Geminicoccus roseus DSM 18922: one gene and its partner. The protein of the gene in region 1 interacts with the protein of each later gene in a pairwise test. Links are inferred from orthologs where the notes say so. Each region holds a gene or a part of one and is shown on either strand. Other genes may lie near its edges.

Region 1 (3,234 bases):
TAGGGCCTGGGCGTCCCAGCTGAGCGCCGTACAGGTAGTTCGATGATCTTCCATGGTGGTCCATGGTCCAGACCGGAAAACGGAGTGCCCGGTGCTCCGGATTGGGACCGCAGCCGCCGCATGACTCGCCGTCGACCGGAAACGTCTCGGGGTCACGATCACTTCCCTCCCCCAGATGCCTGGCATCCTTATCCCGATCACTGGCCGCACCGAGACGTGAGGTTCCCTATCCGTGTCGCAGAACGCCACCGTCTCCATCATCATGCCGTCGCACAACAGCGCGCGTTTCATCGGCGAGAGCATCCGGTCGGTCCAGGCCCAGGACTTCCGGGATTGGGAACTGCTCGTTTCCGACGACGGGTCGAGCGACGATACCTGCTCGATCGTGCGCTCGCTCCAGGATGACGATCCCCGGATCCGGCTCCTGGCCTCGCCAGTGAACCAGGGACCGGCGGCGAGCCGTAACGCGGCGCTTTCCGTCGCCCAAGGCCGCTATGTGGCGTTCCTGGACAGCGACGATCTCTGGGCGCCCAGCAAGCTCAGCAAGCAGCTGGCTTTCATGCGGGAGCGGGACGTCGCCTTTTGCCACACCTACTACACGGCGGTGAACGAGGACGGCGAGCGTTCGGAGGAGGTCAGAAAGGGCCTATCGAGCGTCACCTATGCGGACCTCCTGGCCCACCGGACCACGATTGGTTGCCTGACCGTGATGTTCGATACCGAGAAATGTGGCCGGCCGCTGATGCCCGACATCCGGCGTCGGCAGGATTACGCCCTGTGGCTCAAGATCCTGAAGCAGGGTGTGACCGCCGAACGGCTGGAAGAGCCGCTGGCATTCTACCGTGTCCGCAGGAACTCCGTCTCCCGGAACAAGATCCGGGCGGCTTGGTATGTCTGGCGGGTCTATCGCGAGGTGGAAGGGCTCAACCTCGCCAGGAGCCTCTACTATTTCGCCCATTACGGCATGTATCACCTGTTCCCGACCCGCAGCCCTGCCAGTTCCTGAACCGCCAGGGTGGAACCATCCGGCGCTCCCGGCACGCCGGATCGGCATTGCCTGCTCCACGTCGCATTTCCGGCCGGTCATGAAGGGATCGCGTGTCCGTGACCGCTTTCGGGCCGCTTGACTGGAACGCACCATCCCTAGGGACGTTGTATTGACGTGAGCAACGCTCGAAAGGAATACAGGATGTCATCCGGAACCGCCGACAAGGTTAAGGGCAACGTCAAGGAAGCGGCCGGCAAGGTCACTGGTGATCAGCGCCTCGAGAGCGAAGGCAAGGCCGATCAGGTCAAGGGTGATGCCAAGAAGGCTACCGACAACGTGACCGAAGCAGCCAAGGGCGTCCGCGACAGCGTCAACAAAGGCTGATCACTCCGACGGGCATGAGCCCTCAGGACGATTGGAGGCTGGCCCGCCCCCGGAAGGGGGTGGGCCGGTTCCTTTTTGTGGAGCGTCCGCCCGGTGCGCGGCGGAAAGGATGCCCCAAGCTCTTCCATGCTTGCGGCATCCCGATGGTCCGACCGGTCGAGCCTGGTCAGTGGCTCTCCTGGACATGCGCCTCGAGGAACCACAGGGCCTTGTCGAGATCCCGCGATGCCTGGGTGAAGATGTCGGCGGTGGTGGGATCGCCCGCTTCCTCGGATTCGTCGATCGCCTTGCGGACCATGTTCGCCACCGCGCCGTAGTGCTCGATCAGCGCCTTGAGGTGGTCGGCCACCGCATAGATGTCCGTCGGGTACGGTGCGAGCGAGGAGTTCTTGGCGACCGCCTGCAGGCTGCCCAGGGCGGTGCCCCCGAGCTGCGTGACCCGTTCGGCGAACGTGTCGACGTGACCGTCGATCTGGGTCCGGAAGCCGTCCAGCATCTCGTGCACCGCGATGAACTGGGGCCCTTTCAGGTTCCAGTGCGCCTGCTTGGTCAGCAGCGCCAGATCGATGGACGCGGCGAGGTTCTTGTTCAGCAGCTCGATGACCGTCGCCTTGACGTTCGAGGGGGTGTCGTTCTTCGTGGAATGGGTCTTCATGAAGGCATCTCCTGGAGTCGCGGCCGGTGCACCGCCGCGACGACTTCGGATGTCTACCAACGGGAAAATGCCCCAGGCGTTCCGTGAAACCTACCGGTTCTCCTCACGCGCAGGCCGGCAGACGGCGCCGGAAGTGCGTCCGCGGCACCCCGCCTGGGTGTCAATGACGCACCCGATGGCGCACGAGGGGAGGTGTCGCTTTTCATGGAAGGCTTCCCAGACTACACACCCTGCGCAAGGGCCGCCCGAGCGCGGGCCCGCCATTGGACAGCACGGAGTGTCATGTCGGTCGATCTGTCGATCATCGTCCCGGTCTACAACGAGGAGGACAATGTCCTCCCGATGTACCAGGCGATCCGTGATGCCATCGCCCCGATCGATCGGGAGGTCGAGCTCGTCTTCGTCGATGATGGCTCGCGCGACCGCACGGTCGAGCGGCTGAGTGAATTGCCGAGGCACGGCAAGCCGAAGGTCCGCATCGTCAAGTTCCGCCGCAACTACGGCCAGACCCAGGCGATGATGGCCGGGATCGATGTCGCGAACGGCAAGGTGCTCGTCACCATGGACGGTGACCTGCAGAACGACCCGCGCGACATCCCGCGCTTCCTGGAACAGATCGAGGCCGGCCACGACCTGGTGGTGGGATGGCGCAAGGACCGCAAGGACCACTGGTCGCGCGTCCTGCCCTCCAAGGTCGCCAACCGGCTGATCGGCTGGGTGACCGGCGTGCCGATCAAGGACAATGGCTGCTCGCTCAAGGCCTACCGGGCCGACCTGATCAAGAAGATCCCGCTCTATTCCGAGATGCATCGCTTCATCCCGGCCATGAGCTCGCTCGCCCGGCCGAAGATCGCCGAGATCGTGGTGCGTCATCATCCCCGGATGCATGGATCCTCGAAGTACGGCTTCTCGCGGATCTACAAGGTCTTCGTCGACCTGATCTCGATCCGCACGATCCTGACCTTCGCCCGCTCGCCCCTGATGTGGCTGAGCGGGTTGACCATGGTCACCCTCCTGCTGACGCTGTTCGCTGCGGTGTCCGCGGTGGTCTTCGCCGATACCTCCTATGCCGGCTCGTCGGTGGTCTTCGCCGGCGTGACGCTGCTGTTCGGTGCCCTGTCCCTGTTCCTGATCTTCCTGGCCTTTCTCGGCCAGTTGATCTGGGGCGCGCGCTCCAAGAGCCTGGCCCCCTTTGTTGATCTCGCCG
Region 2 (3,238 bases), on another replicon or contig:
CCTTGTCGCGCGCCGAGACCGCCTTGATCGGAACCCGCGCTATCCGGGCCACGATCTCCTCGACCTCCTTGGCGCCGATCGTCTTCTTGCGCTGGCCCTCCGGCTTGATCATCTGCGCGGCGCCGACCTCGTCGATGATGTCGATCGCCTTGTCGGGCAGCTTGCGGTCGTGGATGTAGCGCACCGCCAGCTTGACCGCCGCCTTCAGCGCGTTGTTGGTGTACTTGACCTGATGGTGCTCCTCGAAGCTCGGCTTCAGGCCATGCAGGATCTTGACGCTCTCGTCCTCAGTCGGCTCCGGGATGTCGATTTTCTGGAAGCGCCTGACCAGGGCGCGGTCCTTCTCGAAGTAGTTGCGGAACTCCTTGTAGGTCGTGCTGCCGATGCAGCGCAGGGCGCCCGAGGCCAGCGCCGGCTTGAGCAGGTTGGAGGCGTCGAGCGACCCGCCCGAGGTGGCGCCGGCGCCGATCACGGTGTGGATCTCGTCAATGAACAGGATCGCGCGCGGATCGTTCTCAAGTTCGCTGATCACGCCCTTCAGGCGTTCCTCGAAATCCCCGCGATAGCGGGTGCCGGCGAGCAGGGCGCCCATATCGAGCGAGTAGATCACGCAGTTCTTGAGGATCTCAGGCACATTGCCCTGGACGATCCGCAGGGCCAGCCCCTCGGCGATCGCGGTCTTCCCGACACCGGGGTCGCCGACGAACAGGGGGTTGTTTTTCGAGCGACGGCACAGGATCTGGATCGTGCGCTCGATCTCGCTGTCGCGACCGATCAGGATGTCGATCCTGCCGTCGACCGCCTTCTTGTTCAGGTGCACGCAGTACTGGGACAGCGCGTCCTTCTCGTCCTTCTTCTGTGCCGTCGGAGCACCCTCCTCGTCCCGCTCGTCCGCACCGCGCGGGCGACGATCCTCGGACATACCAGGCTTCTTCGAGATACCGTGGCTGATGTAGTTGACCGCGTCCAGCCGGGAGCAGTTCTGCTCCTGCAGGAAGAACACGGCGTGGCATTCGCGCTCGGAGAACAGCGCCACCAGCACGTTGGCGCCGGTCACCTCATGGCGCCCGGAGGACTGGACATGGATGGCGGCGCGCTGGATCACTCGCTGCAGCCCGGCGGTCGGCTTGGCATCCGTGCCGGCCTCCACCACCAGACCGCTCATCTCGTGCTCGAGATACTGGCCGAGCACCAGCTTGAGCCGGTCCAGGTCGACGGCGCACGCCTTCATCACCGCCAGCGCGTCCGGGTCCTCGGTCAGCGCCATCAACAGGTGCTCGAGCGTGGCGTATTCGTGCTGCTTGGCATTGGCCAGAGCCAGAGCCCGCCTCAGCGACTTTTCGAGATTGCGCGATAGCATGTTCGGGTCACTCGCCTGGCTGGGGTGAGACGGACGCGGAGACTGCTGAGGATCCGCCGTCCCTCGCTATGACCCCTCTTGTCTCCGGCCGGGCGGCCGGGGATTGGACAATCGACGAGATGTCGATCGTCATCGTCATCATTCCTTCTCCATCGTACATTGGAGAGGATGCTGGTTCTGGCGGGCGAAGTCGATGACCTGCATCACCTTCGTCTCGGCTACTTCGAACGTATAGACACCACAGACGCCGACACCCTTCTGGTGAACGTGCAGCATGATCTGCATCGCCTCCTCCGGGTTCTTGCGGAAGAATCTCTCCAGCACGTGCACGACGAACTCCATCGGCGTGTAGTCGTCGTTGAGCAGCAGCACTTTGTAGAGAGACGGCTTCTCGGTTCGGGTGTGCGACTTGGTCGCCACCCCGCCGTGTTCGATGATGTCCCGATCCTGGTCTCTGTCGCTCATCGCGATAGTCGTCTCACAGTCCCACGGTTCAGGGCCAACATTGACTTCCCGGGGTCCGAGGAGACCCGAGGTGCTCCAGTCCGATACGGACCATAACCCCCGTTGCGGGTGAAGGACAATCGCCCAGCAGTGCTTGCATGGCCGCTTTGTTCCCCTGTGGTTCCCGCACCACCGAGACAGCACAACAGCACGGATATGGGGTTGGTAGGGCGGTTCGTCATCCTTCCCTCGACATTCTGCATTCCGGCCGGCGAGCTTGATGGCCCGGTTGTCGCTCAAGGAGTGGGCTGGCATGGTCGCCGCGGTTCGAACCAAGGTCGACGCATGCCCCGCAATCCGTTCACTCTCCTGGCGCCAAGCGCACTCCTCTCCCTTGCCGCAATGCTTCCTTCACCGGCCCTGGCCGCCGCCACCGAGGTCGGGGTCACGGCCCATGGCTTCGTCGGCACCGACCTGCCGGTCTGGTGGGCGTTCCCGTTCGTCGGGCTTCTCCTGTCGATCGCGCTGATGCCGCTTCTGGCGCCGTCGGCGTGGCATCACCACTACGGCAAGATCGCGCTGGTCTGGGCCGCCCTGGTGGTCGTGCCGATGGTGCCGGCGCTGGGGATGGATGGAACGCTGTATGAATTGGCGCATGTGGGGCTGCTCGAGTACGTCCCGTTCATCCTTCTGCTTCTGGCGCTGTTCACGGTGGCCGGCGGCTTGCGTCTGGACGGATTCTTCGACGGCAGTCCCAGGTCCAACGTGACCGCCCTGCTGGTCGGCACCGGCCTGGCCAGCATCACCGGCACCACCGGTGCTGCCATGCTGCTGATCCGCCCGCTGATCCGCGCCAATGCCTGGAGGACGCGCCGCGTTCACACGGTGGTGTTCTTCATTTTCCTGGTGGCCAATATCGGGGGCTCGCTGACGCCGCTGGGCGACCCACCCTTGTTCCTTGGCTTCCTGAAGGGGGTGCCGTTCTTCTGGCCGACCGTGCATCTGTTCCTGCCCATGCTGGTGGCCGCCGCGATCCTCCTCGGCGCCTACTACCTCCTCGACCTGCGGCTCGCGATCGTGGACGGCACGCCGCCGCCTCGGGGCAAGCGGATCTTCGAAGGTGGCATCAACTTCGTCCTGCTGGCCGCGATCATGGGTGCGGTGCTGGTCAGCGGTATCTGGAACGGACCGGTGATCCTGCATGTCGAGGGTGTCGACATCACGGCCCAGGCACTGTTCCGCGACCTTGTTCTGGCGGCGATCACCGTGGTGTCGCTGCTGGTCACGCCCAAGAGCGCCCGGCTCGCGAACGAGTTCGGCTGGGGGCCGATCCTGGAGGTCGCCAAGCTGTTCGCCGCGATCTTCGTCACCATCGTGCCGGTGCTGTCGATGCTCAAGGCGGGGTTGGCCGGTCCGTTCGCACCGCTGGTGCAG

Evidence for each region.
Region 2: the proteins of dps (region 1) and clpS interact in binary tests that used the Escherichia coli proteins (3 or more experiments, as listed by UniProt). The link is inferred for Geminicoccus roseus DSM 18922 from one-to-one orthologs.

Annotation. Positions count from the first base shown.
Region 1 is NZ_ATYL01000003.1:51,903-55,136, reverse strand. The notes cover bases 284-3,196. They hold dps (DNA starvation/stationary phase protection protein Dps), read right to left. Parts: upstream 2,028-3,196; coding sequence 1,539-2,027; downstream 284-1,538. Other genes in these bases: GEMRO_RS0100260 (glycosyltransferase family 2 protein), read left to right, coding at 2,310-3,196; GEMRO_RS0100270 (CsbD family protein), read left to right, coding at 1,190-1,372; GEMRO_RS0100275 (glycosyltransferase family 2 protein), read left to right, coding at 284-1,006. Outside these bases: more of GEMRO_RS0100275, read left to right, coding at 233-283; more of GEMRO_RS0100260, read left to right, coding at 3,197-3,234.
Region 2 is NZ_KE386572.1:4,768,116-4,771,353, forward strand. Bases 163-3,079 are described here. They hold clpS (ATP-dependent Clp protease adapter ClpS), read right to left. Parts: upstream 1,826-3,079; coding sequence 1,499-1,825; downstream 163-1,498. Other genes in these bases: clpA (ATP-dependent Clp protease ATP-binding subunit ClpA), read right to left, coding at 163-1,360; GEMRO_RS0123555 (sodium:proton antiporter), read left to right, coding at 2,150-3,079. Also shown: more of clpA, read right to left, coding at 1-162; more of GEMRO_RS0123555, read left to right, coding at 3,080-3,238. UniProt on the Escherichia coli protein: Involved in the modulation of the specificity of the ClpAP-mediated ATP-dependent protein degradation.